Regions from separate parts of the Labrenzia sp. VG12 genome, predicted to be linked through region 2. Evidence: riboswitches for the same ligand, from Rfam matches in the RefSeq annotation. Region 2 holds a riboswitch; the other holds the start of a gene.
What was found. Region 2 has a riboswitch for cobalamin ahead of CHH27_RS23035 (DUF4198 domain-containing protein). Riboswitches for the same ligand answer to the same signal wherever they lie in the genome.
Positions count from the first base shown of each region.

Region 1 (3,601 bases), 2.9 Mb from region 2:
TGCGCAAGGGCAGCTCCCGCGTAAAGGGTTGCAGCCAGACCAAGGGCCAGACGTTTCATGTGTCTACTCCAGACTTAGAGATGAAAACTGAGATGGGGATTACGGCCGGGACCAAGTTCCTGTTGCAGGACCCGCACCGCATAGGCGTGTTCAATATGTCCCGGCGTCAGAACTTCCTCGGGCGCGCCGTGAGCGATTTGGTTGCCCTGGTGAAGCAACAGCACCTGGTCACACACTTGCGATGCCATGTTGAGATCATGCAGGCTGGTCACGATGGTGATGTTGAGGCTGCTGATCAGCGCGACGATTTCGAGCTGGTGGCGGATATCCAGGTGATTTGTCGGTTCATCCAGGATCAGCAATTGCGGCTCCTGGGCGAGCGCCCGGGCCACCATCACGCGCTGACGTTCGCCGCCTGACAAGGTGCCGAAGGAACGGCCTGCCAGGGAGAAGAGCCCCATACGGTCCAGCGCACCATCAATGATGTCAGCGTCGTGACGCCCACCACCTGCGAATCCGGAACCATGCGGACGCCGGCCCAGTGCCACGATTTCACGAACGGACAAAGCAAAATCCGTTGGTTGCTCCTGGAGGACGGCGGCAATCTGCCGGGCACTCTCGCGCGCCGACAACGACCAGATGTCCCGGCCGTTCAGATGAACGGAACCGCTGACCGGCCGGTGAAACCGGTACAGCAGTCGCAGAAGCGTGGATTTGCCGGCGCCATTGGCCCCGGCAATTCCCAGTACCTTTCCAGCCGCAAGCTCGAAACTGACATCGCTCAGGAGCCGTCTGCCCCTGCCCGGTTGCCAGCTCACGCCGCGAACGGAAAGCGTTGCACCGCTCATGAGACGGCGGCCGTATCGGCTTCGGTGACGATCATGGCCGCCGGTATCCGGGCAAGTGCCGTCCGGCGCAGCTTTCCGGGCCGTTCGCCGGAATTGCACCATCCGTCCTCAAGGGCACGGTAATGCTCCGCAAAGGCAACCAGATCATCGATATCCGTTTCCGGATCGATATCGCCAAAGAGGTAGGTCGCCTTGCCGCTGGCCCGATAGGCCACCGTACACGGCCTGGTACAGCCGGCCATGCAGGCAACACCCGAGATCTCGAAGTCGTCACCGACCACAGGCACCGCAAGCTTCAGGGCGTCCTGCAGCTTCTTGATCAGCTCGTAGCCCGGCCGGCAATTGCTGTTTTTGTGCCGGCAGGAGGTGCAGACGAAAATCTTGTGCGTTTCAGTGCTCATGCCCGGTCCCCTTTTTCGAAACAGTGGGATCGGTTTCGTTCTGCTTGGCCAGACGGTCTTGTGCTTCAGGTGCTTTCAAGGAACCTCCTGCTGCAGCACTGGAAAGAGAATCTTGTAATGTTATTACATTACGATTCTTGTTCTTTGCAAGCACGTCCTTGAAGCGGTTCGGGCACATGGCCCGGGCCGCACGTTCGCTAAGGCTGCTGGTCGGTGGTCTCTTGCGAGCAGTGGTGAAAGAGGTCTGTCTTGTGTCTGTCCGGTTCATATCGCCCTCCGCGATTGCACGGGGGCTTGTCGAACCGAATGTCACTTGAGATCAGCAGATGCTGAATTGCCATGTCACTCGCTCCTCCGGAACACCCCGTCCGGGTTGAAGTTTCAGGTGAAATGGCAGGTCTCCTGACTTGCGGGTCGCAGCTTGCCTGGTCCTTCCCGGGGGTCTCCCAGTGGCGCTTCCAGGGTCGCTCGCCGCTCACAGTTGCGGGGGCAGTCACGGATTTGGTGCCTGTTGGCTACGCCTCACCGTGTTCCCTTTTAATTCCGATCCGGCTTCGGATTCGGAAACCATCCCTTTCTTGTGACCAACAAGGGTCTTGCTGTCAATCGGGATTACGACCCGTGGTAGCGCAGAACGGACCGACGGCGGAGATCCCGCTGTTTGGCTGCCACTGGCCTTTGCTGCCCTGATGGGCCTGTCGATCCTCGTTTATGTCATTCTGGACGGTTTTGACCTCGGCGTGGGCATTCTTTTTCCGCTTGCCGAAAAGCACGAACAGGACAGAATGGTGGCGGCCATTGGACCTTTCTGGGATGCAAACGAAACCTGGCTTGTGCTTGCGGTCGGACTTTTGCTCGTCGCGTTTCCCCTCGCCCACGGTACGGTGCTGACTGCGCTCTATTTGCCGGTTGCGGTCATGTTGATCGGACTTATCCTGCGCGGCGTTGCCTTCGAGTTCCGCGCCAAAACGACCGGCAAACAGAAAACTCTTTGGGATCGTTCCTTCTACGTGGGCTCGCTTTCGGCCTCTCTTGCCCAGGGATACATGCTTGGCATTTACATCATGGGTTTGGAACAAACAGCCATCACAATGGCCTTTGGCGCACTGACTGCGCTTTGCCTGACCGCAGGCTATGGTCTGATCGGCGCCACCTGGCTGATCGTGAAAACCGACGGCCCTCTGCAAATCAAGGCCGTGTCCTGGGCGCGCCGCCGCCTTCTGGGTGTCCTCGTCGGACTATGCGCGGTGTCCGCGGCAAGTCCCCTGATCAGCGGCCGGATAATGGAAAAATGGTTTTCCTTTCCCTCGATTATCCTGCTTGCGCCGCTGCCGCTGATGTCCGGGCTCTTGATGGTTGTGCTCTGGATGGCTCTTAAACACTTGCCGGATCGGCTCGACCGGTGGAACTGGGTACCGTTCACCGCGTCTTCGTTGCTGTTTGTCCTGGCATTTGCCGGACTGGCCTATTCCTTCTATCCCTACGTGGTGCCAGAAAAACTGACCCTTTACGAAAGCGCCAGTGCACCGGAAAGCCTCTTCATCATCCTGCTTGGTGCGTTGATCGTTCTTCCGGTCATCATCGGCTACACGGTATTGGCCTATACGGTGTTTCGAGGCAAGGCGACGGATCTCAGCTATGATTGATCATCGATCGGTCTTTTGGAAAGAGAATCCGTATCTATCGAAGGCCCCCGAGACGCGCATTTAGAGGGATATCAAAGGTGCAGGTCTTCCAATTGCGTTTGACGCGCGGGATGGCCTGCATCACATGCTTGAAGTTGGACGGAACATGTTCGTCCTTCATGTATTGCAAGGGCTGCAGCATGAAGGCTTGCGATTTCCAGATCATGCGCCAGCCGAAACCGCCCAGCACCTTCCCGTCAGCGTCGATCAATCGCCCCGTCTTGCGGTCGAACCCATCTGTGTTGAGATCACTGAGCAACTCTCCGTACATCCGCATGGCATGATCGGAGCAGTTCGTTTCTTCGAGGTATTTGAGCTCTTCAACAAACGGATGGCCATTTGCAAGCCATGCCAGCGTGGCCTCCGGATCAATCTCAAGACTGTTGATATTCGTTTCGGGTTTCGCAGTCTTGTTCTGGATCCGCTCGAAAACCGACCCGTCAATTGTCGGTTCGACGGGTTGCGGTTCGAAGTAACCGGACAGGTCGAACGATTTCGTGTCGAAGGACAGCATCCCAGCGCCGATCATGATCCAGATCCCGGCCACAAACCCAACGATTGAAATCAGAAAATAATCAAATACAGCTTTCAAAACACCAAACTCCATCGTCGAAAACATCGATAAGGCACAACTTTTAATACTCGGTAACCTCGCCCTTACAATTTT
Region 1 is NZ_CP022529.1:1,876,635-1,880,235, forward strand. It holds gene CHH27_RS08730 (ABC transporter substrate-binding protein) at 1-59, opposite strand, end outside; gene CHH27_RS08735 (ABC transporter ATP-binding protein) at 75-848, opposite strand; gene CHH27_RS08740 (DUF1636 domain-containing protein) at 845-1,249, opposite strand; gene CHH27_RS27595 (hypothetical protein) at 1,239-1,517, opposite strand; cobalamin riboswitch at 1,624-1,836, opposite strand; gene CHH27_RS08745 (cytochrome d ubiquinol oxidase subunit II) at 1,855-2,895, shown strand; gene CHH27_RS08750 (hypothetical protein) at 2,930-3,601, opposite strand, start outside.
Region 1: it holds a riboswitch for cobalamin, as region 2 does, so the genes downstream of both, CHH27_RS27595 (hypothetical protein) here and CHH27_RS23035 (DUF4198 domain-containing protein) in region 2, are expected to answer to the same signal.

Region 2 (3,601 bases):
GCGGCTGTAGCCGTTGGAAATGATGAAGAATGCGATCTGGTCTCCGGACTGAACGTCGAGAAATTCGCGGGACTGACCCTGAATGAGGCTTCCGCCGCTGCCCTGCAGCGAGGCGTTCTCCCAGATGAATTTCACGTCGGTGATCGTGCCGTCCTCGGCGACCTTGTAATACCCGAACGTATTTCGATACCCGGCGGTTTCGCCTTCAAAGACAACGGAGACCGGATGATCGTCGGCAATGGCGACAGAGGTTATCTGCACCAGGTTCGGACCACCGGACCCATAAAGGGTGTCATCACCATTGTTGCCATAGAGCGTATCGTCGCCGGTACCACCCCAGACCTCGTCGTTTCCGTTGTAGCCCATCATCAGGTCATCGCCGAAGCGGCCGGACATGACGTCTGAGTGTCTCGTGCCATTCAGCACGTTATCTTCATTCGTCCCGATCACGGGACGTGTTGCGGGCAAACTTGCCATTTTATACTCCCTTGCTGATGCGCGATTGCGCAATCCAGCCGGAGCGTTGCAAGGCGGACGCCATGATGCGTTGATACAAGGGGAAAAATTAAAGTAACAAATTCAATAGCTTGAATCGAGGTCTTGCTCTTTGATGTGCCGTGTCTTTTTGAAAACGCAAATGCTTTTCCGTTTTGCAAACAGGACAGGTTGTCGAAATCGGGCACGCAGGGACGGGTCATGCGCACCCGCAATCAGGGATGTGGCCGGGACTGTTTGTTGCCGGAAAGGCCCGCACTCGACGCGGCGAAACAGGACCCTTGCACGGGCGGTCCCGGTTTGTGAGCTGGGCCGCGATTGCATTTTGAGAAGGAAGGTCAGGACGCGTTTTTTCGGAACCTGTCCGCTGTTCCATCGGCAGGGTGTGGCACAGGCGAGCGGATTTGCGTCGGTTGGCGCCGGTATCTGACCACCCGGGCGATTGACAAGCGAGACCAAACGGGTCCAATTAGCAGCGTTATCGGTTCTCGAGGCCAGGACTGGCCTTGGGATTAAAAGGGAACACGGTGAGGCGTACCCAGTAGGGACCAAAACCGTGGCTGCCCCCGCAACTGTAGGCGGAGAGCCGGAACCGACTATGCCACTGGTGCTGCAAGCGCCGGGAAGGCCGGTTCAGGCATAGACCCGCGAGCCAGGAGACCTGCCGCTGATCGTCACGGCCTGCCAGGAGCAGTGCCCTGACACCGCAACCGGACGCCGGGGTGAGCGTCACGCGGTCAAGCGCCAGGTTCACTCCTCAAACGCTTCCCGCTTCCGTCCCCGACCGTCCTTTCAGTCGACCGGACCGGCACCTGCCGGTGGCCCATTGAGAGAGACGTCACATGTCACTTCGCAAGTTCGGCCTTGGAGCCCTTTGCGCAGCAACCTTGCTAAATCCCCTCGCGGCCCAGGCCCATTTTCTTCTGGCCTATACGCCGGAGGTCAACCTGGAAAAGGCCGGCGACCTGCCGCTGAAACTCATCTTCTGGCATCCGTTTGAAAACGGCCATGTCATGGACATGGAGAGCCCGCTCGAATTTTATGCCGTGCATCGCGGTGAGCGATACGACCTGAAAGACACGCTCAAGCCGATCACCTTCACCGGGCGCCAGAACGAGGCGGCGGCCTTTGACGCGATCCTGCCGGTGAAACGCAGCGGCGACTATGTGCTCGTCGTCGAGCCGGCTCCCTATTACGAAGAGAGCGAAGACATCTACATCCAGCAGATCACCAAGTCCTACGTGAACCGGAACGAGATTCCGACCGACTGGATGGAGCCACAGGGGCTTGCGACCGAAATCCTGCCGCTGAACCGCCCGACCAACATCGTTGCCGGTTCGACCTTCACCGGCCGCGTTCTGGCCGAAGGCAAGCCGGTTGCCGGAGCCGAGATCGAAATCGAATACATGGCGGCCGAACCGGACATGGCCGCGAACAAGCCGACCGAAGCGAAGGCCTCTCCGATGCCCGGCGGCGCCGTCGTCGCGATCTCCGATGCAAACGGCTACTTTACCTTCGGCATCCCGAAGGCCGGTTTCTGGGGGTTCGCAGCACTTGGTGCCGGCCCTCAAAAGGAACATGCGGGCAAGGAACTCAGCCAGGATGCGGTCATCTGGGTCCGCGCCTACGACGTCGAATAGGACGGAACCGGACGGAGGGAGAGCCGATGCATATTGTCGACGGCGCCTTGTCGACCGAAGTCGTCCTTGCCGGGTCGGTCCTGGCCGTGGGCGGTGTCGCTGTCGGGCTGCGCAGGCTGCCCATGGAGAAGATCCCGGCGGCGGGTGTTCTCAGCGCGACCTTCTTCGTGGCCTCGCTCATCCATGTGCCGATCGGTCCGTCCAGCGTCCACCTGATCCTGAATGGCCTGGCCGGGCTTGTGCTCGGCTGGGCCGCCTTTCCCGCGCTTTTTGTCGGGTTGCTGCTGCAGGCCGTGTTCTTCGGTTTCGGCGGTGTCACGGTGCTCGGCGTGAACACGCTGAACATCGCCCTGCCGGCGGTTGCGGTTTATTACATCTGCCGCCACGGGCTCACGTCCAGGTCGGACGTGGCAGCCGCGATCTGGGGCGGCATCGGCGGAGCGCTCTCCATCGTGCTGACCACCGGGATGGTCGGCCTCTCGCTGGCCTTCAGCGGCGAGGCGTTTGTTCCGGCCGCCAAGCTGGTCCTTGTCACCCACATGCCGGTCATGGCGATCGAGGGCCTTTTGACGGGCTTCGCGGTCTATCTGGCCCGCAAGGTCAAGCCGGAGCTGTTCGCCGGGTTTGAAGCATCTTCTGGAGGGGCGCGATGAAACACGCAAAGATCCTCGGCGCAGCGCTCCTGTTTTGTGCCGCCTTGGCCGGACAGCCCGCCCTGGCGCACAAGGTCATCGCCTCCGTCTTTGCCAGCGGCGAGACAATCGAGGGCGAGATCGGCTTTTCCAACGGCGACATGGCAACCGATACGCTGGTTGAGGTGTTCGACGGGGATGGCAACAAGCTCGGCGAGGTCACCACCGACGGCGACGGCTTCTTTTCGTTCAGGCCGACGCAGCGCGTCGTGCATGTGTTCAGGGCCAATCTCGGCTCCGGGCACGTGACAGAAGTGCGCATGGAGCTTGAGGAACTGCCCGACATTCCAGGGGCGCCCCAGCCCGTTACTGGGGCGAACAGCACTCCCGTTGCCGACGCGAGCGTGGCCGGCAATGTCCATGAAAACGAGACCATTGCCGTCGCTGCGGCCCCGGTGATCGTGGCGGCCCTTGAGGAAAACCGCGAATTGCTGCGCGAGATGATCCACCGCGAGGTCACGCCCCTGCGCCGCGAGATCGCGGCTTACAAGGAAAAGAACGACCTTCAGACGATCCTGGGCGGGATTGGTTACATTTGCGGACTGTTCGGACTTTTCTTCTATCTTGCCGCACGGCGCAAACTGGCACGAGGATAGGACATGGGGCATCTCGTCTCTTTCGGACCAAGGGTCCTGATCAGCGCCGACAGCGCCAGATCCAGCCGCACGCTCGACGGACTGGATCCGAGAAGCCGCGTCCTGGCCGCGATCTGTTTCGCCATTGTCATTGTCAGCCTGAAAAGCCTGCCGGTGCTGGCGCTCGGCTTCGGCCTGT
Region 2 is NZ_CP022529.1:4,978,580-4,982,180, forward strand. It holds gene CHH27_RS23030 (DUF4114 domain-containing protein) at 1-477, opposite strand, end outside; cobalamin riboswitch at 961-1,179, shown strand; gene CHH27_RS23035 (DUF4198 domain-containing protein) at 1,338-2,135, shown strand; gene cbiM (cobalt transporter CbiM) at 2,162-2,788, shown strand; gene CHH27_RS23045 (hypothetical protein) at 2,785-3,423, shown strand; gene cbiQ (cobalt ECF transporter T component CbiQ) at 3,427-3,601, shown strand, end outside.